Regions from separate parts of the Aestuariivirga litoralis genome, predicted to be linked through region 2. Evidence: riboswitches for the same ligand, from Rfam matches in the RefSeq annotation. Region 2 holds a riboswitch; each other region holds the start of a gene.
The links. Region 2 has a riboswitch for cobalamin ahead of cobW (cobalamin biosynthesis protein CobW). Riboswitches for the same ligand answer to the same signal wherever they lie in the genome.

Region 1 (9,770 bases), 120 kb from region 2:
CCAAACATCGCATCGGAATGGCCGACGATATATTTAGTCGCGGCCTGCACGGAGATATCGCAGCCATGGTCGAAGGCCTTGAAGAAGTGGCCGGCACTCCAGGTGTTGTCGATCATTGCGAGTGCGCCGTGTTCATGGATGATCTTGCAGAGCAGGGGCACATCTTGCATTTCCATGGTCTGCGAGCCGGGGCATTCGAGATAGACAATTTTGGTGTTGGGCTTGATCAAGCCTTTCAGCTTCTCGCCCACCAGTGGATCGTAATAGGTGGTTTCAATGCCAAGTCCGGCAAGCAGCCTGTCACAGACATCACGCACCGGCGCGTAGACAGTATCAACCATCAACAGATGATCGCCGGATTTCAGGAACGCCAGCAATGCGGTGGTGATGGCCGCCAGGCCCGAGGGTGAAACTTTGCAGGCAAAGCCGCCTTCAAGCTCGGCAATCGCCTCCTCGATGGCGCGTGATGTAGGCGTGCCACGGCGGCCGTAAACGTAAGGCTGCTTGCGGTTCTTGAGGGCTTCCACATCCTCAAAGGTTACTGTCGAAGCATGATAGACGGCCGGGTTCACCATGCCATGTTCGTTATAGGCGCGCGCGGCGGTGGCCACCTGAGTGGCGGCTTTCAGTTTTGAGCGGTCGATCGGCTTCTTAGACATTTCAAAATCCGTGTTTGCAGTGGCGGGCATCATGCCCGCCGCCGCACTCCGGCTCAATGCTGAAATGTCCTTATTGCCCTGCGTTTAGCTCAGACGCCTTTGCCGCCGGGGCCTAATGTGGCCACCCGGAGCAGGTTGGTGGTGCCAGGAGCGCCGATAGGAACGCCTGCGGTGATCAGGATCTTTTCGCCAGGCTTGGCGAATTCTTCGCTGAAGGCGATTTCGCTGGCACCGCTCATCATCTCATCAAGGCTCTGCGCATCCGGCACCACGAGCGGATGAATGCCCCAGGTCAATGTCAAACGGCGGGCGGTGTTGACGATGGGCGTCAGCGCCAGGATCGGCATTGAAGGTCGCTCCTTGGCCACGCGGTTGCCGGTGATGCCGCCGCCAGTGTAGCAAACGATGACCGGAATATGGAGGCTTTCGGCAATGGTACGGGCGGCTGCCGAAATGGCGTCGGCAGTGGTATTGCCCGGCTCGGCGCGCTGAGCGTGGAGAATGCCGTTGTAATAGGTATCGCCCTCGGCGGACTGGGCCACCTTGTCCATCGTTTGCACAGCCTTTTCAGGCCAGGCGCCCGACGCGCTTTCGGCGGAGAGCATGACCGCATCCGCGCCTTCATAAACGGCGGTGGCCACGTCAGAGACTTCGGCGCGCGTCGGCACCGGCTCGGTGATCATGGATTCGAGCATTTGGGTGGCCACCACCACCGGCTTGCCATACCGGCGCGCGGCTCTCGTGATGTGCTTTTGTTTGGCTGGCACGGTTTCGAGTGGCAGTTCGACGCCCAAGTCTCCACGCGCGACCATCAGGCCGTCAGCAAATTTCAGAATGTCATCCAGCACCGGCAGGGCCGATGGCTTTTCGATCTTGGCCATGACGAAAGCGCGGCCTTTGACCAGCTGCTTGGTTTCGGCCACGTCTTCAGCGCGCTGCACGAAGGAAATTGCGATCCATTCCACGCCTAGTTGGGCTGCGGCTTCCAGATCGGCGCGGTCTTTTTCAGTGAGCGCCGGAATGGGAAGCAATGTATCCGGCAGGTTGACGCCCTTGCGGTCTGACAGCGTGCCGCCATAGATCACTGTGGTGTCGAGGCGGGTGGCTTCGGCCTTGGTAATCTGCACGCGCAGGCGGCCATCATTGAGCAGAAGATTTTCGCCCAGTTTGGCACCGGCGAAAATTTCCGGATGCGGAAGATAAACGCGGGTTGCATCGCCGGGGGCTGGATTGGTGTCAAAAATGAAATTGTCACCGGCTTTGATCACCACCTGCTTTTCAGCAAATGTGCCGATGCGGATCTTGGGGCCCTGCAAATCGGCGAGGATGCCGATGGGACGTTTCACTTTTTCCTCGACCGCACGGATGTGGCCATGCAGCTCCTTGAGAAGCGCATGACTCGTGTGGCTCATATTGATGCGGAACACATCCACGCCGGCGATGAACAGCTTCTCGATCATCTCGCGGGTGTTGGACGCCGGGCCCAAAGTGGCCAGGATTTTGACTTTGCGGTTTCTATGCACGCGTATTGCCTTTTTTGTTTGTTATGTCGCTTGCAGGGATCTAGTTGGTCTGTGTGTCAGTGCCTTGCGCGGCTGGTGCGTTTGCATCAGGGGCAGGGATGGGAGCCGCCTGGCCCGTCTTGTCATCAGCGGCAGGTGCGGCGGCTGGCGTGGCCGGTTTGTCGCCTGAGAGTGAAACAGTCCAATCCTGCTTTTCACCGGTATCGACTTCGAAGAAGCCCTGCTGCTGGTAGCCACGGTCGGCACAATGCTCAAGGCCGCGGATGGTGAAAATCTTGTCCTTGATGCAGATCTTGGCCTGGCCACCCCACGAGCCGCCCTTTTCCTTATCAAGTGCGAAAATGTAATAATAGCGCGCGATCAGCGCACCCTTCAGCAGGCTGATGCAGCCTTGCGGCTTGGCCGTCCACCAGCCCTCAGAAGCCCAGCCTTCCTTGTCCTTGTAGCCGATGGCCACGCTGACCGAGGAGGTGGTGTTGTTGCAAAGCTTCAAGTCAGCCTTGGCGGGCAGGGAGGAGAGGCCAAAGAGGGCAAGCCCCAGGCCGGTAGCGATAAAAAAGCGTTTCATGCGCCCGTTCTCCACGTCCAATATAGCAAAACTTGGGCAAATCGCCCCAAACGGCAAATCACTAGGGGATTCTGCCCGGAGCGACAAGCCCTGCAAAAGCCTCGCGCAAGCTCCGCCCACCCCTGTGAATGACGGGGAGAGTTGGGTAACAGGCTTGGAATTCTCCAGCCTTTCGCCCTATATCACGGCCATGAAGCCTGATGACAAAACCCAGACCGAACTTGAAGCCGCAGCCTTTCGCAAGCTGCTTTCACACTTGCGTGAACGCACCGATGTGCAAAACCTCGATTTGATGAATTTGGCGGGGTTTTGCCGCAACTGCCTCTCCAACTGGTATGAAGCGGCAGCCAAGGAAAAGGGCCTCGACGTTTCGCGCGACGAAGCTCGGCAAATGGTCTATGGCATGCCCTATGACGAATGGAAGGCGATGCACCAGACGGGCCAGCCTGAAGACCTGAAAAAGCCATCACACCACTGATTTATTTAAGTTTGTAAGCGGAGAACTATCTTGGCCACCAAGACCAAAACCTCATTTGCCGAAGGCCAGCTCAAGACCATTGTTGAGCGCATCGAACGGCTGGAAGAAGAAAAGAAGGCCATCGCCGCCGATATCAAGGAAGTCTATGCCGAGGCCAAGGGCAATGGCTATGACATCAAGATCCTGCGCAAGGTGATTTCGCTGCGCAAGAAAGAGCCGGAAGAGCGCATGGAAGAAGAAGCGCTGCTCGACGTTTATCTCGCCGCACTGGGCATGGTGCCCGGCGAGGCTGAAGAAGCGGCCTAAGAGGCTTTCATGGCCAGCGTGAGCATCGTCGATGTCGCGCTGGTTCTGGCGGTCGATGTGTCCAGCAGCATGGATGCGGGCGACTTTGCGCTGCAGACCAGGGGCATTTCAAAAGCGCTGCGTGAGCCGGATATTCTGGAGGCCATCAAGGCCGGGCCGGCGGGCGCTGTAGCTTTAAGCCTGGTGCAGTGGTCCACCCCTTTGAAGCAAGTGACGTCGCTGCGATGGCGTGTGCTGGATTCGGAGGCCGCCCTTAAGGCGACGGCGGATGAAGTGGAAAATCTGCCACGCGATTGGCAGCCGGGCGGAACCGGGATGGCGGCGGCGTTGAAATATTGCACCCATGTTTTCGACGACTTGCACCTGAAAACCGGGCGCAAGGTGATTGATATTTCCGGCGATGGCGGCGACAGCGAGCATGGCAACATGGCGCAGGCGCGGGGCGGCGCTGTGGCCCGAGGAATCGTGATCAACGGCCTGCCGATCCTGACTGGCTCGCCGGAGATCCTGGCCTATTATTCCCGGACGGTGATTGGCGGGGAGGGCTGTTTTGTCGAGCCAGCGATCAATGACCAAGCCTTCAGCGAGGCCATGCACCGCAAGTTGCTGCGTGAGCTGCAAGCCGCCACGACTTGATTACATTGGCCTGAACCGTTATTCCGGCCTCACGAATTGAAGGATTGAAGATGGATTCCGCATTGCGCGTTGCCGACAAGAAAGACTGGATCAAGGGCGCCACCGGCGACTGGGAAGTGATCATCGGGCTGGAAGTCCATGCGCAAGTGCTGTCCAAGGCGAAGCTGTTTTCCGGCGCCTCGGCCGAATTCGGCGGCGACCCGAATGACCATGTTTCATTCGTGGATGCGGCGATGCCCGGCATGCTGCCGGTGATCAATGAGTTCTGCGTCGAGCAGGCCGTGCGCACGGGTCTTGGCCTCAAGGCGCAGATCAATGAAGTGTCGGTTTTTGACCGGAAGAATTATTTCTATCCGGATCTGCCGCAGGGCTATCAGATTTCGCAGTTCAAGCAGCCCATCGTGGGCGAAGGCATCGTCAGCGTCGATCTCGATGACGGCCAGGTTGTTCAAGTAGGTGTTGAACGCCTGCATCTGGAACAGGACGCCGGCAAGAGCCTGCACGACCAGCACCCGAATATGAGCTATGTCGATCTCAATCGCTCAGGCTGTGCGCTGATGGAAATCGTGTCGAAGCCTGACATGCGTTCGTCCGACGAAGCAAAAGCCTATGTGACCAAGTTGCGCCAGATCATGCGCTACCTTGGCACCTGCGATGGCAATATGGAACAGGGCTCGATGCGGGCCGATGTGAACGTTTCGGTGCGCCGCCCCGGCGCGGCTTTCGGCACGCGTTGCGAAATCAAGAATGTGAACTCGATCCGTTTCATGGGACAGGCGATTGAATTTGAGGCGCGTCGCCAGATCGGCATCATTGAAGATGGCGGATCGATCGCGCAGGAAACGCGCCTTTACGATGCCAAGAAGGGCGAGACGCGTTCGATGCGCTCCAAGGAAGAAGCGCATGACTACCGCTATTTCCCCGATCCTGATCTGCTGCCTTTGAAGCTGGACCCGGCGATGATCGCCGAGATCAAGCAGAGCCTGCCGGAATTGCCGGACGAAAAGCGCGCGCGGTTTGTATCGAGTTTCGGGTTGTCGGCTTATGACGCTGCCGTGCTGGTGGCGGAACAGACTTCTGCCTCCTTCTTTGAAGAAGTGGCCAAGGGCCGCGATGGCAAGCTTTCCGCCAATTGGGTGATCAATGAGCTTTTCGGCCGCCTGAACAAGGAAGGCAAAAGCGTTGAGGATTCACCAGTTTCGGCCGCACAGTTGGGCGGGCTGGTGGAGCTGATTTCCAAAGGCACCATCTCCGGCAAAATCGCCAAGGACGTGTTCGAAATCCTGTGGACCGAAGGTGGCGACCCTGCACAGATCGTGGAAGCCCGTGGCCTCGTGCAGGTCACTGATCTGGGTGCCATCGAGAAGGCGGTTGATGAGATTGTGGCCGCAAATCCCGATAAGGTTGAGGCGGTTAAGGCCAAGCCGACCATGCTGGGCTGGTTCGTCGGGCAGGTCATGAAGACCACCGGAGGCAAGGCCAATCCTGCTGCGGTGAACGATATCCTCAAGAAAAAGCTTGGTATTTCATAGGTTTATCAGGCGTTAACAATAGGTTTACAAGCCTTCCCCTTTTTGGGCCTCTCCTGTATAGTCCGTGGACTGATCATCAGTACACGAATTGTAGGAGTATGCTCCCATGGCGCAAAAGCCAAAGCGGGCGGTAGCAAAAAGCGCGACGAAGACCATGGCGAAAGCCAAGGCCTCGCCAGTCAAAAAGTCTCCCAAGAAGGAGAAGGGGCCCAGCCCGAAAGAGCGCCAGCGCTTCACGCTTTACGGCAGTGCCACGTCCGGCCCGACCTATACGGCTGCGCTCGCACTTTCGCTGATGAAGCATCCCTATTCCTATATTCACGTCAATCTGCGCGAAGGTGCGCACAAGCAGCCTGATTATCTGGTGAAGAACCGCTACGGGCAGGTGCCGGCGCTGCGTGACGGGCAGATTTATGCGGTGCAATCCGCTGCCATCCTGATGCATCTGGCTGAGAGTCTCGACAAGTTCAATTCCAAGGTGCCGGTGGAAAAGCAGCGCATCCGCGAGTGGCTGTTCTGGCAGTGGGACAAGCTGGCAGTGCCGGTGTTCCGCCTGCGTGCGCAGCAACGCGGCACGCGCCAGTTCGGTTCGGAAGTGCGCACCATGTATGATACCGAAGCCAAGGCGGCGCTTGCCGTTCTGGAACAGGAACTGGGCAAGTCGCCCTGGATCGTGGGAAAGAAGGCTTCGATTGCCGATATCGGCGTTTATGGTGTGCTGCGTTATGCGCCCGAAGCTGGCATTGACCTCTCGCATTATCCGCACCTGCAAGCATGGAAAAAGCATTTTGAGGAATTGCCGGGCTTTGCGACGCCCGAACAATTGCTGCCGCTGGAAAGCCGGCTTATTTAATAAGGGCGCAAATTCTGATCGCAAAAGTCTGCAACTTTTGCGGAGTGTGCGCTGTCACGGGTTGCCCCAGCTTTCATTGAAGATCAGGCTGTCGAGATCCAGCCGCTGGCGCCAGCCGCGCAGCTCCAGCTCTGGCGTGGCATAAAGCTCATCCACATATCCGATGCAGAGATAGGCTACCGGCACGACATGGTCAGGCAGTTGCAGGATTTTGCGCAGCTCGGCATCACGAACGATGCTTACCCAGCCCACACCGATGCCTTCGGCGCGTGCCGCCAGCCACAGGTTTTGCACGGCACAGACGGTGGAATAGAGATCAGTGTCATAATTGTGGGTGCGGCCCAGCACGACGGGGCCGCCGCGACTGCGGTCGCAAGTAATGCAGAGATTGATTGGTGCCGCTGAAATGCCTTCGAGTTTTAGAGACGAATAAAGCGCGCGGCGTTCATCCGGAAACAGCGCCGCCGCTTCATCATTGGCGCGGCTGAAGGCCATCTTCATCAAGGTTTTCTGGAAGACGCTTTTGATGACGATGAAATTCCATGGCTGCATGAAACCTACCGAAGGCGCGTGGTGGGCCGCCGTTAGCAGGCGCTTCAGAACATCGTCGGGAACTGGCTTGCCAGCCTTGAACTGGCTGCGCACATCACGGCGCGTGAAGATGGCCTTGTAAACGCTTTCGCGTTCCTCGGCGGAAAACTCTGAAGCTGCAACTGGCGCAACGGACGACATGTGCATGAGAGTCCCTTCTCTTGCATTGACCGATCACGCCGCCGTCCATACGGCGCGATCCTTTGTTGTCTGGCAGGTCTTCTGACTTCGGCTTCATCTGCCGCGAGCGCCTTCCCGGTTTTCACCAGTGGCCTTGCTACGGCATCCGCCTTACAGCGCTGGGCGCGTCACGGGTTTGCACCGTGTTCCCTATTCTCCCGCAGCCTTTTCAGGCCACAAGCACCAAACATGCCCTGACTAGACCGGGGCAGGCGGGTACGCAAGTGGGGTCAAGCAGCGGCTCTTGCCCGCGGATCGATCTCAAGCACGAATTCGTTGATCATGCGGCTGAGGGTTGCCGTCTGCTGGGTGAGGATGAGTGTGGACGAATTGATTTCCTCGGCCAAGGCGGCATTCTGCTGGGTGCTGCGGTCAAAATCATGGGCAGCGGAATTGACCTCGTCGAGGTTGGTTGCCTGCGAATGGGCGGCGGCGGCCATTTCATTGATCTTGTCGGTGACTTCCTCGACCTTGCCGACGATGTTGCTGAGCGCCGTGCCGGTCTGGCCCACCATGCTCACACCGTTCTGCACATCGTCAGTGGATTTGATGATCAGGCTCTTGATGCTCTTCGTCGCTTCCGATGAGCGCGCGGCGAGCGAACGCACTTCAGTTGCCACTACGGCAAAGCCCCGGCCGGCATCACCGGCACGCGCGGCTTCAACGCCGGCATTGAGTGCCAAAAGATTTGTCTGGAAGGCAATGTCCTCGATCAGGTTGGTGATCTTGGTCATTTCGATGGAGGAGACTTGGATGCGCTGGATTGCCTCAATGGTTTTGGCCACCACATCATTGCTGGCATGGGCTTCATGGCGGGCCGACAACGAAGCTTCGCTGGCCTGCTTGGCGCCATTGGCCGTCTGCTTCACTTTTATGGTGAGCTCGGACAGCGCTGATGTGGTTTCTTCAACGCCGGCAGCCTGACGCTCGGTGCGGGCGGACAGATCGGAGGCTGCTACAGAGATTTCCTGAGTGCCGAGCTTGATGGCATGGGTGGTCTGGGCCACGGTCTTGATTACCAAGCTGAGATTTTCAACGGTGGAATTGAAATCGCGACCCAGCTGCGCATAGGCCGGCGGCAGGTCTTCGATGCGGATGGTCAGGTCCTTCTTCGCGAGACGAGCCAGGCTCGTCGTGAGGGTCTGGATCAGCTGGCGGGTTTCTTCCATGTGACGCTGGGATTCTTCATCCGCCGAGCGCACCTGCAGAACCGTGGCGTCCAGATCAGCAATCAGCTTCTGGTTTTTTTCGTCGCCATTTTTCACGGCGGCAAGGGTCACGCCGAGATCGGCAATCACCTTGGACACTTTAACGCTGATGGCCATGAGCACTGCGGCTTCCAGCAGCAGGATCACGGCATGCAGCACGACGCGTTCCAAGCTGGCACCGCCCGGATAGACAGCTGATGCGAGGATGAATGTGAGTGTCAAATGGTGCACGGCGACTGTTGCTGTGCCAGCGACAATGACACGCCAATCGAGATAGCTGACGAGGATGGCCAGCATGGCAAAGTAGTACATGTGGACGTCAATTTGCCAACTGTGGTCACGCAACGCAGCAACGATCAACGATACCTGAATCATCAGGCAGGTTGCAGCAGCGACGCGGCCCAGAAATTTGTCACCGGATGTGCGCAGAAGAACTGCAGGCAGCAGGGCCGCGATCAATGCGGTGCTGGTGAGTATCAGTGTATTCGTGTCACGAAAAAAGCTGAGCCCCGCAATCAGTGGCAGGTGGAACCACAGCATGGCCAGGATGATGCTGTCGGAGCGCAGGCGCTGGGTTTCAATGTTCTCGTTCATGTTGATGCTCTCTCTCCGAAGCAGCCGGGAATAATGGATAAGTGCAGACGCAGCCACTCACCGCGAATTTTCGGCCGGGTGATTTCATTGGGAATGACGACGATGAAGGGCAGGCCACCGACACCGATCACCGGGCCGGATTCTCCGGCGGCGGCGAGGCTTGTGGCCTGGTTCCACCAGGGCGGAAGCACGACAGCGACCGTCTTGTCTTTGGCATCTGCAGTGGCGAGGCCGATGAACGACAGCAGGCTCATGGCTAGGAGTGAGCCGGCGGTAAACAGCGCACGCGCCATTACAGCACGGCCTCCAGATTCAAAATGTCCCCAAACATGGCCTTGGTGTTAGGGATACAAGCTTGTGTCGTGCTAGAAATTAATACCTCAAATCAGATGTATCAAAGGACACTATACCACTTATGCGTGTTCTCGCGTTTGGTTGCTTGTGTGCTGTTGGGGGGTATGTCAAGAAACTGCGCATGATGTCTGTTCGTGATTTGACCCGCTGAATGCCATACCGCAGGCCGCCAAGATTGACGATTGCCCCACTGATCATCGGCTTTGTCGCGCTCGTCATGATCGTGGCCATGACATTCTACATCAACGAGCGCGCGCGGCGGAATTTTGAGGATGTGAATTCGGTGCG
Region 2 (9,770 bases):
CCAATAAATTTGGCTGCCGGGGATGTTCACGCCGAAAGCTTGAACACGCTGTCGCCCTTTTCCACCTGCGCCACCAGGGGCCGCATGCGCTCATCAAATTCGCGCGCGAAGGGTTGGAACCGTTTGACCAGTGCGCCGCGCATCTTGGCCCATTCGCTTTCGCTCGATGCCGTATTCACCGAGAAGATGATTTTGTCTTCACCTGGTGCTGGCAGCGGCATCGAAATACCGAATTTAGTGATGCCGTATCGGTTGGCAATATGGTCCACCGCTTGCGCCACATGATCGACCTTGAACCATTCAGCCCAATCCACCAGCTTGTTATCCATCACGCTGTTGATCACCGGATCGCTCAGCGGGGTAAAATTGCTCATATAGTGCTGCATGTAATGCGGATCATAAGTGGCCACCCAGATCACTTGATCCGGCGCACCCTCGCTGTATTGCAGATACCAGTAAGAGAGATGGCTCACGCCTTCTTCAGTGGCCGCGCGCGTCAGGAAACTAGTGGCTTCTTCAATGCTGCGGAATGGGCGGGACATCAGGCAAACTCGTTATGATCGTACTGATTCATCATAGCCGATGCAGGATCAAATAATAAGAGCTAAGCTTATGCGTAAACGGGGACAACGGATTAAGGTCGAATGCCAATCGTTACGGTGAGGGATGTGGATGGATTGCGCAGCACGGTTGCAGGCTGGCGCGCCAAAGGGTTGAAAACCGCAATTGTACCGACCATGGGCGCCCTGCATGAGGGCCACCTGAAACTGGTCCGTCGCGGCTTTGATCTGGCCGACAAGGTGGTGACCTCGATCTTCGTGAACCCCAAGCAATTCGCCGCCAATGAAGACCTGAGCCGCTATCCGCGCGACGAGGAAGGCGACTTGAAGAAGCTGAAATCCGAAGGCGTGGATCTGGTCTATGCGCCAGCGCCAGAGGAAGTTTATCCCGATGGCTTTGCCACCAACATCCATATGCAAGGCCCCGCCTCTGCCGGATTGGAAGACAAATTCCGCCCGCAATTTTTTGATGGTGTGGCAACCGTGGTGGCCAAGCTGTTCACGGCATCTACAGCCGACTATGCGATTTTCGGCGAGAAGGATTATCAGCAGCTGATGGTCGTCACCCGCATGGCGCGTGACCTCAATTTGCCCACCCAAGTGATCGGCGTTGAAACCGAGCGCGAGGAAGACGGCCTCGCCATGTCGTCACGCAATGCCTATTTGTCGAAACACGAACGCCAGCAGGCTGTTTCCTTGCATCGCAATCTGACGCAGGCTGCGGAGAAAATCCGCGGCGGCGCCAAGCCGCAAACCGCGACGCAAAGCGCCACGCGTTCGCTGGAAACTTTGGGCTTCAAAGTGGATTATTTTACCGCACGCAATGCCGAAACCTTGGCGCTGGTGCAAGGTGCGAATGAACCCATCCGCCTGCTCGTTGCCGCCTGGCTGGGCAAGACCAGATTGATCGATAACATCGCCGTGTGATGTGAGAACGCTACAGCAGCCCCAGCTCCGCCAGCTCGCGCCGCATCTTTTCGCTCAGATCCGCACCGCCGCCGGAACCCTTCTTCATGTCGGGCGGCGCATCGCTGGCTTCCAGATAGCGCCAGCCCTGAAAGGCGCGGCGCGGCACCGGATGCACCAACACGACCTTCTTGTTCATCAGGATGCGGCAGCGATCGATCCCGTCAGCGCCGGTGGTTTTCTCAAAACCCACAATCTGCTGGCGGCACAATATCATGCCGCGGATCACCCAATAGAGTGAACCGCCGGGCAATATGTCCGCCTCGCGGCGTGGCCACATGCGCGTCACATGCATGCTGGTCTCGCGGTCGGCATATTTCTGCTTGATCCAGTCCTTCAGGTCCTGAACTTCATCAACGCCGACACAGAGTTTCACCAGGTTCAAAGTCATGCCATAGTGAACTAGCGAAAATGCCCCGGCGGATAAAGCCGTGAGCGGCAGCTTTCCGCAACTGAATGAGGTTTCCACATGTCCACCGTCGCAAAAGTCATCGAAATCACCTCCGCCTCCACCAAAAGCATTGAAGATGCGGTGGAAACCGGCATTGCCAAGGCAGATTCCACCCTTGACCATGTGGAAGGCGCCTGGGTTCAGGACATCAAATGCGTGGTGAAGAACGGCAAGGTGGCGGAATGGCGCGTCAACATGAAGGTCACTTTCCTGCTGAAGTAACCCAATAAAAAAGCGCGCAAGCCAGAAGCTTGCGCGCCTTCAATAAGATAGTTCGAAATTGTTACGAGCTGGCCTTGGCCACGTAGCAGGCAACGCCGCCGGCCTTGATCTTCAGGCAGGCCTTCATCGCTGCGGTCTGATTGTCATAGCCACCCATGCGCACACGGTAGAACGTGCCGCGCGCACCCAGATCAGCCTTGATCACCGAAGCATTCTCGCCGGCCAGAACGGCATGCGAGCCTTGCATCTTTTTCCAGCTGCTCCAGGCGGCATCTTCGCTGTTGGCGGAAGAAATCTGCACCACCCAGCCTGACATGACTGACGTGCTGGCAACATCTGGAGCCTGGCCGGTGCTCGCGGTGGCAATCGGATCGCTATCGGTAATGGCATTCGCATCATCTGAGGCAGGTTGAATTACCGCAACCTGCGCTGCCTTCTGCGTTGCCTGCTTGATCACCGGCTTGGCTTCCGCCACTTGCGCCTGCGCCGCAGCCTTGGCAGCAACGGCAGGAATGTTCGGGACTTGCGCCACCTCCACCCGGCCGAACTTGGCGGGCTTTGGCTCAAGGCTGGAATAGGAACCTTCATCGGCAGCCATATCAGCAATCTGGTCAGCAGCCGTCGAGGCATCATCATTGTTCGCCTGGGTCGCTTCGGCCAGCATCTGCGTAGGCGGTTCCACCGCCTGCGGCATGGCCTTCATGGCCACATTGGTCTGGTTGACTGGGCTGGTCAGGCTGCCCGTCAAAATCGGATCAGCAGCGGCATCGTCAAGCTCGGCCACATCGGAATAGGCCTTCATCTTTTCCTGGGCGGGAGCAAATTTCGGATCGGCTTGCAGCGCGGCCTTCAGGAACTTCTTGGCTTCAATCGGACGCTTCAGGGCTTCATAGGCCTGGGCCTCGCCGAAATAGACCACGGCTGGCTGCGGATGGTTGTTCTTGATCGCGCGCTCATAGTCCGAGATCGAGAATAGATATTGCCCGCTGTCACGCAACGCATTGGCGCGCGCCAGATAGGATTGCGAGAAATTGGCATCGATCAGCAGCGAGCTGGTGTAGTCTTCAATCGCCAGAACCGGGCTCTTCACCCGTTCCTGCGCGAGACCGCGATTGTAAAGCGCGCGGGCCCTAATGTCAGTGGGCATGGCATCCAGATTGAGAGCTGCAGTGTAATCTTCCACTGCCTTGCTATCCTGCCCCAGCTTCTGGAACGCCAGAGCCCGGTTGAGATAGGCATTGGCCAGGGCTTCAGGCCCCAGCTGCTGCGATGAAATCGCCTGGCTGAACTGCTCCACCGATTGGGTGGCATTGCCTGCGGAAAGCGCCTGATAGGCCGAAGCCGTCAAAGCATCTGCAGAACCGGCAGCGAAAGAGGAACCGGCACTTGCGCCCACCGCTGCAAGAAAAACCGAACACACCAACGCCAGAGAAACGCGACTTACCTTCATGATCAACGGAGTGTGGACCCTTACGGTTAAGACTCCGTTGCCGAACCGTCAGATTATAGTGAAGAAAGCCTTAAAAACTGGGCTTGTTTTGGCACAGCTTGACTCAGCTGTCCCCGCTTGCCAAACCGCACCCATCCGGTGCCCCAAGGATGACCATTCACGGGGCTTCAAAGGGAATTTGGTGCGGCTGACCCAATCCGGGAGCCAAGGCCAGAACTGCCCCCGCAACTGTGAGCGGCGAGGACCAGGCATCAACACCACTGGGAAACCGGGAAGGTTGTCTGGATCCAGCGACCCGCGAGTCAGGAGACCTGCCGGATCAGCGTGGAAACGCTGCCGATCAACCAATGGCTTCACGGAGGGTGAACACTGCCATGACTGATACGACTTCGACCGAGAAGATTCCCGCTACCGTCATCACCGGTTTTCTGGGCGCCGGCAAAACCACTTTGATCCGCAACCTGTTGCAGAATGCCGGCGGCCGCAAGATCGCCCTCATCGTCAACGAGTTCGGCGATGTGGGTGTGGATGGCGACATCCTGAAAGCCTGCGGCAGCGATGCCTGCGCGGAAGATGACATTATCGAACTGGCCAATGGCTGCATCTGCTGCACCGTGGCTGATGAATTCATCCCGACGATGGAAAAGCTGCTGGCCCGCACAAGGCCAGATCACATCATCATCGAAACCTCGGGTCTCGCTCTGCCACAGCCGCTGGTGCGCGCTTTCAATTGGCCCGAAATCAAATCACGCGTCACGGTGGATGGCGTGGTCACCATGGTGGACGGCAAGGCACTCTCCGAAGGCCGCTTCGCTGATGACGAAGAAGCCATCGCCAAGGCCCGCGCTGAAGACCCGAACCTGGAACACGAAAACCCCATCTGGGAATTGTTCGAAGACCAGCTGAACTGCGCTGATCTGGTGATCCTCAACAAGACAGATCTTCTCGACGCACAGGCGCTGGGCGCAGTGTCGGACGAGCTGAAGGGCCAGATCCGCAAGGGCACAAAGCTCGTCAACACCACGCAAGGCGTGATTGATGCTGCCGTGCTGCTGGGCGTGAAAGCTGACGCCGCGGTTGATCTGCACAACCGCCTGTCTCACCACGAGATGGAAGGCGAGGAACAGCACGACCATGATGATTTCGTAACCTTCATCGTGGATATGCCGCAGGGCCTCGACCAGAAGGCGCTCACCGCGCGCATCGCCAGCACCATCGCAGCGCATGACATTCTGCGCCTCAAAGGCTTCGCTGCCGTTCCGGGCTCGGATGCGCGCCTGCTCATCCAGGCCGTCGGACCCCGCCTCAATTCCTATTTTGACCGCCCCTGGGCGAATGGCGAAACCCGCCAGACCCGCCTGGTGGTGATCGGCGAAAAAACCATGGACCAAAAGGCGATCGAGCAGAGCCTGCGCGGATAGGCCGTCAGGCATGCACCTCCTAGCCACCACATCCGGCGTGATCGACGGCGCAGCCGAGGCGGTGGACCTGCGGCAAACGCCCGGCGATGTGGTGGTGCTATCCGCCGCTGACTCAGAACTCGCCTGCCTCGCCGCCGCGCATGATCAACTGGGCGATGCCGCCCCTACCCTGCGCCTCGCCAATCTGCTGCAGCTACAGCACAATTTCTCTGTCGATCTTTACGCCGGGAACACGCTGGCCAAGGCCCGCCTGATCATCATCCGCCTGTTGGGCGGCAAGAGCTACTGGCCGTACGGCGTGGACGTGATCGAAGCCCTGGCGCGGGAGAACAACATCAAACTGGCGCTAATCCCCGGCGGGCAGGAAGCAGACGCTGAACTTTCCGCCCGCTCCACTTTGGGCGCCGCCGATGTGGAACGCCTGCGCCAGTATTTCGCTTATGGCGGCCAGCAGAACGCCAAGGCTCTTTTGCAATTCTGCGGGCGGCTGTTAGGGCGTGATCTTGATCCGCCTGCCCCCGAAGCTTTGCCCAAAGCCAGATTTCACCAGCAGGTAGAAAGCGCAAAGGCCGCCATCATCTTTTACCGCTCCGTCATCGAAGGCGGCCAGACCCAGCCCATCGACGCACTTGCGACCGCCCTCACTGCGCGCGGCCTGCCTACTTGCGCCATCTACGTCTCCAGCCTGAAGGATGAAGCCAGCGCCGCCTTCCTCGACCAGCATTTCAAGGCCCATCCCCCCAGTGTGATCCTCAACGCCACTGGCTTTGCCGTGGGCGACGAAGCGCGCGATCCCTTGGCGAGACCCGGCTGCGTGGTGCTGCAAGTGGCCTTGGCCGGAAGCGCCGAGGAAGAATGGCAGGCTTCCGCGCAAGGCCTGCGCGCCACTGACCTGGCGATGAATGTAGTGCTGCCGGAACTCGATGGCCGCGTCTTCACCCGCGCCATTTCCTTCAAAGCCGACCAGCAATTGCACGCCGCCACCCAGTGCCGCATCGTCACCTACAAGCCAGTCGAAGACCGCATCACCTATGTGGCGGAGCTGGCCACCAATTGGGCCAGCTTGCGCACCACACCCAACCCGCAAAAGCGCGCCGCCATCATCCTCGCAAATTATCCGGACAAGGATGGCCGCGTGGCCAATGGCGTGGGCTATGACACGCCCGCCAGCACGATTGAAATTCTGAAAGCTTTCGCTGCGGACGGCTACGAGACAGGTGACATTCCTACGGGTGGCAATGACCTCATTCAGCTTCTGCTGGCATCACGGCAAAGCGGCATCCACCTCAGCCTTGCCGATTATCAACGCCATTTTTCCGCCCTCCCAGAAATCATCCGTATACAGATGATTGAGCGATGGGGACGACCCGACACCGATCCACATTTCAAGAATGGCGCATTCAATCTCGCTGTCATTACTTGTGGCCATATCGCCCTCGCCATCCAACCGGCGCGCGGCTACGGCATTGATCCCAAAGCCACTTATCACGACCCGGCATTGGTGCCGCCACATTTCTATCTCGCCACTTACTTCTGGCTGCGCCACCATTTCGGCACGCAAGCCATCATCCACAATGGCAAGCACGGCAATCTGGAATGGCTGCCCGGCAAGGCCGTGGGCCTGTCCGCCACTTGCTGGCCCGAAGTGGCGCTGGGGCCGCTGCCACAGCTTTATCCCTTCATCGTCAATGACCCCGGCGAAGGCACGCAAGCCAAGCGCCGCACATCGGCTGTCATCATCGACCATTTGACTCCGCCGCTCACGCGGGCGGAAAGCTATGGCCCGCTGAAGGACCTCGAAGCGCTGGTGGATGAATATTACCTCGCCTCCGGCCTCGACAAGCGCCGTCTGGCTGATCTGCGCAAGCGCATCTTCGATCTCACATCTTCTTCGAAGCTCGATCAGGATGCTGGGCTTGAAGGCCAGGGCGACGATGATCTGCAAAAGCTCGACGCTTTTCTCTGTGACCTCAAGGAAGCCCAGATCAGGGACGGCTTGCATATTCTGGGGCAATCGCCCACGGGGCAGCAGGAAACCGATTTGCTCGCCGCCCTCACCCGCGTGCCGCGCGGCCTAGGCGAAAGTGGCGATGCCTCATTGATCCGTACACTGAGCAATGCTTTCAGCTTTGAAGGTTTCGACCCGCTGTCATGCCAGATGGCAGAAGCCTGGACGCAAGAAAAACCAACCGAACTTCAAGCACTGACCAACGATCCCTGGCGCACCAATGGTGACACGGTGGAGAGGTTAGAATTGTTTGCCTCGTCCCTTCTCCGGGATGAAGGCGCACTGGACGATCGCGGACATGATCAACTGGCGGCAGTGCTGGACAAAATCAAGTCCACCATCCGCCCGGCTCTGACCTCCTGCGGCCCTGCCGAAATGGCTGCCCTGTTGCGCGGCCTGAATGGCAAATCCGTCCGCCCGGGGCCCTCGGGCGCGCCCACACGCGGCCGCCTCGACGTGCTGCCGACTGGCAAAAACTTCTTCTCCCTGGATAACCGCGCGCTGCCCACGCCCACCGCCTGGACACTGGGTGAGAAATCCGCAAGCGAACTCCTTAAGCGGCACTTTCAGGATACCGGGCAACATCTTAAAGTAATTGGTCTTTCCGCTTGGGGCACGGCCAATATGCGAACCGGTGGTGATGACATTGCCCAGGCCCTCGCGCTGCTCGGCGTCAAACCTCTGTGGGATTCCACCAGCTGGCGCGTGACCGGCTTTGAAGTGCAGCCCCTCGCCAAAGTGGGCCGCCCCCGCGTCGATGTGACTTTGCGGATCTCCGGCTTTTTCCGCGACGCCTTCCCCGCCCAGATCGAGCTGCTGGACAAGGCCATCCGCGCCGTGGCCGCCCTCGATGAGCCGGAAGCCGACAACCCCCTCGCCGCCCGCACACGTGCGGAAACAGCCACACTCTCCGCATCAGGCCTTGCGCCCGACGAAGCCGCCCGCCTGGCAGGCGCGCGCATCTTCGGCGCCAAACCCGGCGCTTATGGCGCAGGCCTGCAGGCGCTGGTCGACGAGCGCATCTGGGACACCAAGGCCGACCTCGCCGCCGCCTATGTGACCTGGGGCGCCTATGCCTACGGCGCGCGCGAGAAGGGCGAGAACAACGAATCAATCTTCAAGCAGCGCCTCGCCCGCATCGAGGCTGTGTTGCACAACCAGGACAACCGCGAGCATGATTTGCTCGACAGCGATGATTACTACCAGTTCGAAGGCGGCATGACGGCGGCGGCGGAAACCCAATCCGGCACAAAGCCGCGCGTCTATCACAATGATCATTCACGTCCGGAGCGCCCGGTGATCCGCACGCTGGAAGAAGAAATCTCGCGCGTCATGCGCAGCCGCGTGGTCAATCCAAAATGGATCAATGGTGTGAAACGCCACGGCTACAAGGGCGCTTTCGAAATCGCGGCTACGGTGGATTATATGTTCGCCTTCGCCGCCACCACCGGTGCGGTGAAATCGCACCATTTCGACCTGGCACATGAAGCCTACATTCTCGATGCCGAAACCCGCCACTTCATCGCCGACAACAATCCCGATGCGCTGAAGGAAATCGCCGCACGCTTCGAGGAAGCCATCGCGCGCGGCCTGTGGCAGCCGAAACTGAATTCAACCTACGACCATCTCAAGGAGCTGCAATCATGAGCGAAGACACGCCGAACGAAATGGAACACGACAGCGCGCGCCATAATGAAAAAATGGCCAAGAAGAAAGCCGCACGCGACAAGATCATGGCCACCAAGACGCAAGAACGCGGCCTGCTGATCGTCCACACCGGCAAGGGCAAGGGCAAATCCACTGCCGCCTTCGGCATGATTTTCCGCCATGTGGGCCACGGCATGAAATCCGGCGTGATCCAGTTCGTCAAAGGCGCCTGGGGCACCGGCGAGCGCACCGTGCTGGAGAAATTCCCCGAGCTCGTCACCATCAAGGCGGTGGGCGAAGGCTTCACCTGGGAAACCCAAAACCGCGACCGTGACGTGGCCCACGCGAGAGCCGGCTGGGAGGAAGCCAAGCTTCTGATCGCCGACCCGACGATCCGCTGCGTGCTGCTGGATGAGCTCAACATCGTACTGCGCTACGATTATCTGCCACTGGACGAAGTGCTGGACTTTCTGGCCAAGCGCCCGCTCGACAAGCACATCATCATCACCGGCCGCAACGCCAATGAGCGGCTGATCGAAATGGCCGACCTGGCCACCGAGATGGAACAGCTGAAACATCCGTTCCGATCCGGTGTGAAAGCACAGGCCGGCGTCGAGTTCTGACCCGCTGACACCTCACTGATGCGTTTCGCCGGTCTGCAAGATCATCAAGCGCCGGCCAACATCCATCATCGAGGCCGCGAGATTTTCCATGTCGCTGCGGCGCGTGTCATCCAGCTCGGCGCGCCACTGCGCAATGCGCTGTTCCAGTGTGGCAAGCGAATGCGTGCGTTCTTTATCCCAGCGCTCCTCATTCTGTTCAACAACGCGAACGAATGTGCCGGAAAGTTCCAGCATCTCGCTGCGCAAATCGATTTCCGTGCCCTGCATGCGCTTGTTCAGGCTTTCGCGGATCTCGTCGATGCTTTTGCCGAAATCATCGCGCAGCTCCTGAACAAGTTGTCTTTGCTCGTCGCGCAATGTTTGCATCTGGCCGTCGAATTTCTGTTTGAGAAAGGATAGCTCCTCGTCCTGCCCTTCGAGGA
Region 3 (9,770 bases), on a different contig from region 2:
GCGGCGCGTTACCGCGCGCTGGCAGGCGATGGCGTGTTTCGGCTGTCGGTTGGCATTGAGGATGGCGAAGATCTCTGGGCTGATCTGGTGCGGTGTTTGTGATCACCTAACTTTCCCCAAGAACCGTCACCCCCTGCGAAGGCAGGGGCCCAGCTTTGAGCGCAACAAGTGTGCCGATGGGATCGATCTTTTCGTGCAAGTCGTGCCATTCCGGGTTCATCTCCTCAATGATCCGGATTTTCCAATCACGTTTCCATTTCTTGAGTTGTTTCTCGCGGCGGATGGCATCTTCCATCATGTGATGGTGCTCGTACCAGACGAGATGATGCACGTTATGTTCTGCCGTGAAGCCGTCAAAGGCACTATTCTTGTGCTCTGAGATGCGGTTCCACAGCGCACTCGTCACCCCGATATAGATGGTGCCGCGATAACGATTGGCTGTGATGTAAACAGCGGGCTGCTTTTCTTCGGACATGCAGGGAAGCTAAAGTGGCTTCGTAGGTTGTCAAGAAGCTGGGCCCCTGCCTTCGCAGGGGTGACGGAATGGGGTGGTAGCTTGGGCACAAAAAAGCCCGCGATTGCTCGCGGGCTTCTGTTGTTGAATCTCTAGGCCTTAGCCTTCAGCGCGGTTCGGGCGCTTGAAGCTGCCGCCTGAGGGGCGGCCGAAACCGCCGGGCTTGCCGCCACCGGAACCGCTGCGCGGCTTGCCGCCGGCGAAATTGCCACGGGGCTTGTCACCGAAATTGCCGCGCGGGCGATCACCTGCGCCGGCATCTCTCGGTTTGTCGCCAAAGTTTCCGCGCGGCTTGTCGCCTAAGCTGCGCTCACCGCGGGGCTTGTCGCTGAAATTACGGTCGCCACGGGGTTTGTCGCCAAAATTGCCGCGCGGCTTGTCACCAGCGAAATTGCCACGGGGCTTGTCACCAAAATTGCCACGCGGCTTGTCACCAGCCTTACGCTCATCGCGTGCACGGTCACCAGCAAATTCGCCGCCTTGGTTGCTCCATGGCTTTTCAGTGCCATGAGCGCGCCTTTCACCGCCTTCGGTGCGGGGGCCACGCGGCTTGTCACCGAAGCTGCGGTCGCGGGTCTTGCCGCCACGGTTGGCACCGTTTTCCGAACGCTTGTTGAACCAGGGCTGGTGCGGGCGTTCGTTTGAAACGTGCTCCTTGGCCTTGGGCTTCTGATACATCACGGTGGGTTCGCCCTGCATCGGCGTCCAATCGGTGCGCTTGTTGGCAGTGGCGATCTTTTCGTCGTGAACGTGGCGTGCAGGCGCTGCCGTTTCGGCGTGGGCCTGAACCGGTGCGTCCATACGGTCACCCGGTGCGGCGCGTCCGGCATTCGGCTTCACGGCAAAGCCGGGTTGGCCACGGTGGGCTCTGCCGCCGTTGGATTTCTCGCGGGCCGGGCGGTCCCCCATATTGCGGGGTTCACGCGCGCCGGCCTTTGGTGCCATGGCACGGCCATTGGGGCGCGTGCTGGTCTCGCGGCCCTGCGGCACTTCCTGCTTGCCGAGCGGATGGGTGGTCACCGGGATCGACATGCGGATGGTGCGCTCAATGTCGCGCAGCAATGAACGTTCATCACCGGCGCACAAAGCGATGGCTTGGCCTTCAGCGCCTGCACGGGCGGTGCGGCCGATGCGATGCACGTAGGATTCCGGCACATGCGGCAGATCGAAATTGATGACGTGCGACACGCCATCGACGTCGATGCCACGGGCGGCAATGTCCGTCGCCACGAGGACGAGGATCTTGCCGCTCTTGAAGCCTGCCAGCGCCTTTTCGCGGTTGGGCTGGCTCTTGTTGCCGTGAATGGCGGCGGCGGTGTAGTTGGCTTGAGCCAGACCACGCACAACCTTGTCGGCGCCATGCTTGGTGCGGGTGAACACCAAGGTGCGCGTCATGTTGTTGTCCTTCAGCAGGTCGTTCAACACGGCCATCTTGCCGGGCTGATCGACATGGATCACGGACTGGTTCACACGCTCAGCGGTGGTCGCCACGGGGGCGATTTCAACGCGCACTGGATTGTTCAGCAGGCCAGAAGCCAGGCCAGCGATTTCCTTCGGCATGGTGGCCGAGAAGAACAGGTTCTGACGGGTCTTCGGTATCAAAGCGGTGATCTTGCGGATGGCGTGGATGAAGCCGAGGTCCAGCATCTGGTCCACTTCGTCGAGAACCAGGATTTCAACCTTGCCGAGCGAAATGGCGCGGCGCTCGATCAGGTCGACGAGGCGGCCGGGGGTGGCAACGAGAATGTCCACACCGTTGCGGCACATTTCAACCTGCTTGCCGATCGACGTCCCGCCGAAAACGACAGCGCGCGACGACTTCATGTATTTGCCATAGGTCTTGAAGCTTTCGCCGATTTGGGCGGCAAGCTCACGGGTTGGCGACAGAATGAGCACGCGGCAGGTGCCGCGGGCCACACGGTCTTCATGGCGCGACAGGCGCTCGAGGATCGGCAGCGCGAAAGCAGCGGTCTTGCCGGTGCCGGTCTGGGCGATGCCCAGCAAATCGCGGCCTTCAAGCAATGAAGGAATGGATTTTGCCTGGATGGGGGTTGGGGTGGTGTAGCCTTCCTGGTTGAGCGCATCGAGCAGCTTCTGGGAAAGGCCAAGGTCGGTAAATTGAGTCACAGAGGACCCTTTCAAACGGAACATAAGGGATTTGGCTCCGCCGCTGTTCCTGAACAGGCGAAGTTGACGATCCCACGTGAAAGGAAAGTTGGGGCGCTCTTACTGGCCCATGAACTTATCGAGTTCTTCATGGGCGCCTGGCCTGACTGGTAGCTAAAAAGCTCCTCACGTCGTCGTTTGGGCCGGCAGCGATAGCGGTCACATAGGCATGTTGCAGTGCAATGTCAATTCCAATCGGGGTTAACCGACTGTGGAATGAATATTCCATCCCGCTTGGCTTGTTCCAGCAAACATGCTTTTTTCATTCCATGAGTGTGACCGATGCCCCGCGCGATTTTGAAGCTTTGCGTTCCATGATCATGGAACGCGCGCAAAACCTGCCCAAAAGGCTGGCGCAAGTGGCTGTTTATGCGCTGGATAATCCAGATGAAGTGGCCTTCGGTACGGCCGCTTCAATTGCCGAGGCGGCGGATGTGCAGCCTTCCACGCTGGTGCGATTCGCCCAGAGCCTAGGCTTCAACGGCTTTTCTGATTTGCAGGATGTGTTCCGTTCGCGCCTGCGCGAGCGGGTGATTTCCTATGAAGAACGCCTGTCGCATCTGCGCGCCGATAGCAAGGCGCACAAGGCGGCCATGCTGTTTCAGGGTTTTGCGGAGGCTTCGGAGAAATCCATTCAGGATTTGCGCAACCGGCTGGATGGCGAGCGGCTGGAACAGGCGATCCGCCAATTGGCCAAGGCTGATCGGATTTACATTATCGGTCAGCGCCGGTCTTTCCCGATCACCTCCTATATGGCCTATGCGTTTGGCAAGCTGGGCATCAAGAACCAGCTCATCAGCGGAGCTGCGGGTCTGGCAGCTGAAGAAGTGGGCTTTGCCACGGCGCAGGATGCTTTGTTGGCGGTGAGTTTCACGCCCTATGCGGCTGAAACGTTGCGTTTGGCGCAGGCGGCGGGCAATCGTGGCGTGCCGGTGGTGACGATTACGGATTCAGCCTTTTCGCCCTTGGTGCCGGCTTCGAAGATCTGGTTCGAAGTGACGGAAAGTCATTTCGAGGGCTTCCGCTCAATGGCCGCCACCATGACCTTGGCCATGGCGCTGACCGTGGGCGTGGCGGAACGGCGCGGAAAGACCGATGGAATGAATGTTCTATATTGACTTCCAGTTGGAATTATTGTTTCAAGGGACGATCATTCCAGGAAGAAACAGAACGCCATGACCGCCACACTCCCGCTTGATGTCATCACCATGGGCCGCAGCTCGGTTGACCTTTATGGCCAGCAGATCGGCGCGCGGCTGGAAGATGTGGGCTCCTTCGCCAAATCGGTCGGTGGTTCGCCCACCAATATCGCCATCGGTACATCGCGACTAGGATTGAAGACCGGCCTCATCACCCGCGTGGGCGATGAGCAGATGGGGCGTTTCATCCTTGAGCAGCTGGCCCGCGAGGGTGTCGAGACCAAGGGTGTGGTCACCGACAAGCAGCGGCTGACCTCGCTGGTTCTGCTCTCGGTTGAGAATGATAAAACTTTTCCGCTGATTTTCTACCGCGACAATTGTGCGGATTCGGCTTTGAACGAAGATGATGTGGATGAGACCTTTGTGCTTTCCGCTCGTGCGCTGCTGGTGACCGGCACGCATTTCGCCCGCGCCAACACTGATGCCGCCCAACGCAAGGCGATGAAGATTGCCAAGGCCCATGGCCGCCGCGTGATCATTGACATTGATTATCGCCCGAACCTCTGGGGCCTCGCCGGCCATGCGGCGGGTGAGGAACGCTATATCAAGTCCGACAAGGTGACGGCGCATATCCAGAGCATTTTAGCTGATTGCGACCTGATCATCGGCACCGAAGAGGAAGTGGCGATTGCCGGCGGCACCGAAGACACGCTGGAAGCCTTGCGCCGGATCCGTGCGATTTCCAAGGGCGTGATCGTGTTGAAGCGCGGGCCGATGGGTTGCGTGGTTTACCCGGACGCCATTCCGGCTTCGCTGGATGATGGTTTGGTGGGCAAGGGCTTCCCGATTGAAGTCTATAATGTGCTGGGTGCGGGCGATGCCTTTATGTCGGGCTTCCTGCGCGGCTGGCTGAAAGATGAGCCTTATGAAACCTGCGCCACCTGGGCCAATGCCTGCGGCGCGTTTGCCGTGTCGCGTCTGCTGTGCTCGCCGGAATATGTGACCTGGACGGAGCTGCAATATTTCCTCAAACATGGGTCGAAAACGCGGGCCCTGCGCAAGGATGAGGATATCAGCCATATCCATCGCGCCACTACGCGGCGGGAACTGCCGGATCAGATTCTTTCGTTTGCGATTGATCACCGCAAGCAGCTGGAAGACCTGGCTGATAAGGCCGGTGCGTCGCGCGACAAGATTGCGCCGTTCAAGCGGCTGGCGATGAAGGCCATCGGCAAAGTGTCTGGCGGAGCACCGGGTTACGGCACGCTGCTCGATGATACCTATGGCCGCGAGGCGATGTTTGATGCGGCGAAGCTTGGCCTTTGGGTCGGGCGACCTTTGGAAGTGCCGGGCTCGCGTCCTCTGAGATTTGAATTCTCACAGGATGTGGGATCGCGGCTGGTGGAATGGCCGGTCACGCATTGCATCAAGTGCCTCGCCTTCTATCACCCGGATGATGAGCCGGAATTGAAGCACAAGCAGGCCGCCAAATTGCGCGGGCTCTATGACGCCGCGACCAAAGTGGGCCGCGAATTGCTGGTGGAGATCATTGCATCAAAGCATGGCCCGATGGACAAGAATACCATCGCGCGCGCGATGACTGAGCTTTATGCTTTGGGCATCAAGCCTGATTGGTGGAAGCTGGAGCCGCAGGCTGATCCCGCCGCCTGGGATGAAATCGGCAAGGTGATCGACCGCGAAGACCCGCTGTGCCGTGGCATTGTGCTTCTGGGGCTGGAAGCGCCGGAAGAGGAACTGGCCAAGGGTTTTGCGGCTGTGTCCAAGGCCAAGCATGTGAAGGGTTTCGCCGTGGGCCGGACGATTTTCGCGGGACCGGCGGAGCAATGGCTGGCGGGCAAGATCAATGATGAGGCCGCCGTCGATCAGATGGCCGCGAAATTTGCATCGCTGGTCAAGATTTGGAATGATGCGCGCGGGAGCAAAAACTGATGCCAAAGCTACTCGTTAAAGCGAAAAAGAAAACCGGTAAGGTGATCGAGGTCACGCCGAAATCGGCCAAGTGGAAATATGTCGGCCATGATGTATGGAAGCTGGCCGCGGGCAAATCGGCCAAAGGTGAAGAAGCCAAGCGCGAGACCTGCATCGTCTTCACCTCGGGCAAGGGCCGGGTGACGATCGATGGCAAGGATTATGGTGTGCTGGGCGAGCGCAATTCGGTGTTCGAAGGCAAGCCCTGGGCGATCTACATTCCGCCAAAGGCCAAATGGTCGGTGAAGGCCGAGAATGATCTGGTCATCAATATCTGCACCGCGCCCGCTAAAGGCGGCATGCCTATTAAGGTGATCAAGCCGGATGATCTCGAAATCATCACGCGCGGCAAGGGCTCCAACACCCGCTATGTCTGCAACATCATGCCGGAATGGGATGGCTCGGCGGAAAGCCTGCTGGTGGTTGAAGTGATCACGCCCAATGGCTGCACTTCATCCTATCCCAGCCACAAGCATGACAAGGACAACATTCCGCAGGAAAGCCTGCTGGAAGAAACGTATTATCACCGCCTGAACCCACCGCAGGGCTTTGCCTTCCAGCGCGTCTATACCGATGACCGCAAGCTGGATGAGGCGATGGCGGTGGAAGATGGAGACGTTGTGATGGTGCCGAAGGGCTACCATCCCTGTGCCGCCATCCATGGCTATGACCTTTATTACCTCAATGTGATGGCCGGCCCGAAGCGCGTGTGGAAGTTCTACAACGCGCCGGAACATGAGTGGTTGCTCAAAGCTTAGGCAAATCCCTCGCTTTTTAACGGTTTTGCAACCTGACAGGCGCACTCTTTCATTCCTGTGAGTGAGTGTGCGCCTGCGTTTGAGGCGCGGGGTGAGTGCGATGAGAGATCAATTTCCCTTGGCAACTGGCTTTATCATTTCCTGCCCAGTCTCGGATAAGACGGGTTCTCCGGTGCGTGAGATCCGCAGCCGGGGCAATATTCCTCTGGTGCTGCAAGAAGATGTGCTGATCGAACTGAAACGCTCTGACTTGTTGGAGAGCTGGCGCTCGGCCTGCAATATAGGCCGTCAGAAAGCCCAGGCGCTGATGGCTTCTGCGGCCAATCGCATTGCCGGTGCGCTGGAAGATGAAGACACCTGCGACATTGGTGCACTGGCTGAAGACATGACGGCGTTTTTCCTGCTTGCCGTGCGCGAAAAGGGCATGGATGTGGCGCAGGCCGCGCGCTCCTGCACGCTGGCCTGGCGCGAAGATACGGCCGAGCATCTTTCGGTCAGCCGCTACTAACAAAGCCACTCGCATTCTCGCGCGGATTTCATTCCGCATGTCGCTTTTATCCGTGCCGTCGCAAAATCACATGTTAGCTTTCACCGCGTAAGGTGCCGCTGGAGACAGCGGAGAATTGGGAAGTTGGCTTAAACCAACGCTGCCCCCGCAACGGTAGGCGAGAGAAAAGGCTGCAATTGATGCCACTGGGTTTAACCTGGGAAGGCGCTGCGGCTGATCCTGGGAGGAGCTCGCTAAAGCCCGGAAACCAGCCTTGCATATAGTCGAACCGCGGCGGGCGGTGTTTCGATGCGCGTGCCAGGTTCATCACCCAGCCCCGCATTAGTCCGTCGTAATATTTATTCCACCCATGCGGGGAAGCATGGAACTTGCGAGGACGTTATGTTGAACACCCACGATATCCAGGCGCAGCTTTCCGCCCGCAAGCGCAATTTTTCGCTGTCGCGCGAACTCTACTCTGATCCCGGTGTGCTGGAGGCGGACCTTCAGCACATCTTCTACAAGGAGTGGCTGTTTGCTGTTCCGGCCTGCGAGCTGGCCAAGCCCGGCGCTTATGCCACGATGCAAGTGGGTGCCTATCCCGTCGTCATCATTCGCGGCAGTGACAACCGCATCCGCGCCTTTCACAATGTGTGCCGCCACCGTGGCCAGCGTCTGTGTTCGCATGCCACGGGTTCCACGCAAAAGCTGGTCTGCCCCTATCATCAGTGGACTTATGATCTCGACGGCAAGCTGCTCTATGCGCGTGAAATGGGCGAAGGTTTTGATGCTGCGGCTTACGGCCTGAAGAAAGTTCACTGCATCGACATGGCGGGCGTGGTTTATATCTGCCTCGCCGATATTCCGCCGCCGATTGCCGAGCTGGCTCAAACCGCGATGAAGTATCTCGCGCCCTCAGCACTTCAAGATGCCAAGGTGGCGTTCAGCTCCACCATTATCGAGAAGGGCAATTGGAAGCTGGTCATCGAGAACAACCGCGAATGCTATCACTGCTCCGGCTCGCATCCGTCTTTGTGCCGCACCTTCTCGGATAACCCGAAGATCGGCGCGATGGATGGGCCGGATTCGGCCTCGCCGGAAATCATGGCGCATTGGCAGCGTTGCGATGCGGCGGGCCTGCCGTCACGCTTTGTGCATCAGGCCAAGATGCAATGGCGTCTGGCGCGCGTGCCGCTGCTGGGCAATGCCGAAAGCTATACGATGAGCACCAAGGCCGCCGTGACCAAGCGCATGGGCACGATGCCCTTCAATGATGCCGGTAGCCTGCTGATGTATCACTATCCAAATACCTGGAATCATTTTCTGGCCGACCAGGCCATCGTGTTCCGCATATTGCCGATCAGCGCCACCGAAACCGAAGTGACCACCAAATGGCTGGTGCACAAGGATGCGGTTGAAGGCGTGGATTACGATCTCGAGAACCTCACAGAGGTCTGGATGAACACCAATGATGAGGACCGCCAAGTGGTGGAAGAAAACCAGAAGGGCATTCTCTCGCCCGCCTATGAGCCCGGTCCCTATTCGACCATCCAGGAAGAGGGCGTCATTCAGTTTGTGGATTGGTATTGCAACATCATGCAGGATCGCCTCGCGCCGCGCCCGGCACTGGCGGCTGAATAATGGCACAGCGGCAACTCAACTGGTCAGCCACGCCGTGGGATGATTCTGAGCTTCTCGAATGCGCGATGGTCATTCCAGAAGACGCCAATACCGCAACCTTTGGCCTGCGCGCGCCTTCGGGTGCGTGGTTTGACTATATACCCGGACAATTCATTACGCTGGAGCTGCCGGTGCCTGGCGGCACAGTGCAGCGCACCTATACGATTTCATCTTCGCCCTCGCGCCCCGTTTCGATCTCGGTCACCGTGCGGGCGCAGAAAAATTCGGTTGGCGGCCGTTGGATGCTGGATCATCTGAAGCCGGGGATGAAGATCAAGGCCTATGGGCCCAGCGGCATTTTCAGCTCGCACAAGCATCCAGCCAAGAAGCAGCTGTTCATTTCGGCAGGGTCGGGCATCACGCCGATGATGTCGATGACGACTTGGGCTTGGGACTCAAGTGAAATGCCCGACATTGTGTTCGTGCATGCGGCGAAGCGCCCATCGGAAATCATTTTCCGCGAGCGGCTTGAACAGCTGGCCAACCGTGTGCCGGGCATTCAGCTGCGTTTTACCGTGGAAGAATCCGATGCCTTCCGCTCCTGGCATGGCTATCGTGGACGCCTGTCGCAAATCATGCTGGGCCTGATGGCGCCGGACTATCTGGAGCGTGAAGTGTTCTGCTGCGGGCCCGAACCCTTCATGCAGGGCGTGCGCGACATGCTGAACGCGCTGGGTTTTGACATGGCGCATTATCACCAGGAAAGCTTCGGCGCACCGGTGCGCACTGAGGCCGATCAGCCGCTGATCCATGATGTGAAGCCGGCCGACAGCGTGATGGTGAAAGTGAATTTCGCCAAGAGCGGAAAGATCGCCGATTGCCGCGAGACGGAAAGCATTCTCTCGGTGGCGAAGCGTTCGGGCCTCAATATTCCATCTGGCTGCAATTTCGGCCTGTGCGGCACTTGCAAGATCAAGAAGACCGAAGGCGATGTGCATATGGTGCATAATGGCGGCATCAGCGATGAGGAGATCGCGGATGGTTTCATCCTGGCCTGCTGTTCGAAGCCGATGGGCCGGGTGGTGCTGGAGGTCTAA

Region 1: another riboswitch for cobalamin. It lies ahead of bluB (5,6-dimethylbenzimidazole synthase); the one in region 2 lies ahead of cobW (cobalamin biosynthesis protein CobW).
Region 3: another riboswitch for cobalamin. It lies ahead of F8B91_RS15020 (aromatic ring-hydroxylating oxygenase subunit alpha); the one in region 2 lies ahead of cobW (cobalamin biosynthesis protein CobW).

What each region holds. Positions count from the first base shown of each region.
Region 1 covers NZ_WAHS01000001.1:754,622-764,391, forward strand. Annotated here, with positions in the region: gene metC (cystathionine beta-lyase) at 1-659, opposite strand, end outside; gene pyk (pyruvate kinase) at 749-2,182, opposite strand; gene F8B91_RS04005 (DUF1036 domain-containing protein) at 2,223-2,750, opposite strand; gene F8B91_RS04010 (DUF1244 domain-containing protein) at 2,941-3,228, shown strand; gene F8B91_RS04015 (DUF2312 domain-containing protein) at 3,259-3,534, shown strand; gene F8B91_RS04020 (DUF1194 domain-containing protein) at 3,544-4,170, shown strand; gene gatB (Asp-tRNA(Asn)/Glu-tRNA(Gln) amidotransferase subunit GatB) at 4,221-5,702, shown strand; gene F8B91_RS04030 (glutathione S-transferase family protein) at 5,809-6,555, shown strand; gene bluB (5,6-dimethylbenzimidazole synthase) at 6,610-7,293, opposite strand; cobalamin riboswitch at 7,342-7,529, opposite strand; gene F8B91_RS04040 (methyl-accepting chemotaxis protein) at 7,557-9,128, opposite strand; gene F8B91_RS04045 (hypothetical protein) at 9,125-9,421, opposite strand; gene F8B91_RS04050 (sensor histidine kinase) at 9,658-9,770, shown strand, end outside.
Region 2 covers NZ_WAHS01000001.1:631,740-641,509, reverse strand. Annotated here, with positions in the region: gene F8B91_RS03350 (autoinducer binding domain-containing protein) at 27-542, opposite strand; gene panC (pantoate--beta-alanine ligase) at 645-1,487, shown strand; gene F8B91_RS03340 (DUF1489 family protein) at 1,498-1,917, opposite strand; gene F8B91_RS03335 (dodecin family protein) at 1,996-2,199, shown strand; gene F8B91_RS03330 (SPOR domain-containing protein) at 2,261-3,649, opposite strand; cobalamin riboswitch at 3,769-3,982, shown strand; gene cobW (cobalamin biosynthesis protein CobW) at 4,024-5,070, shown strand; gene cobN (cobaltochelatase subunit CobN) at 5,081-8,725, shown strand; gene cobO (cob(I)yrinic acid a,c-diamide adenosyltransferase) at 8,722-9,348, shown strand; gene F8B91_RS03310 (hypothetical protein) at 9,361-9,770, opposite strand, start outside.
Region 3 covers NZ_WAHS01000002.1:675,686-685,455, reverse strand. Annotated here, with positions in the region: gene F8B91_RS15055 (trans-sulfuration enzyme family protein) at 1-102, shown strand, start outside; gene F8B91_RS15050 (GIY-YIG nuclease family protein) at 107-475, opposite strand; gene F8B91_RS15045 (DEAD/DEAH box helicase) at 614-2,641, opposite strand; gene F8B91_RS15040 (MurR/RpiR family transcriptional regulator) at 2,950-3,798, shown strand; gene F8B91_RS15035 (bifunctional 5-dehydro-2-deoxygluconokinase/5-dehydro-2-deoxyphosphogluconate aldolase) at 3,856-5,769, shown strand; gene iolB (5-deoxy-glucuronate isomerase) at 5,769-6,566, shown strand; gene F8B91_RS15025 (hypothetical protein) at 6,667-7,074, shown strand; cobalamin riboswitch at 7,148-7,344, shown strand; gene F8B91_RS15020 (aromatic ring-hydroxylating oxygenase subunit alpha) at 7,456-8,694, shown strand; gene F8B91_RS15015 (hybrid-cluster NAD(P)-dependent oxidoreductase) at 8,694-9,770, shown strand.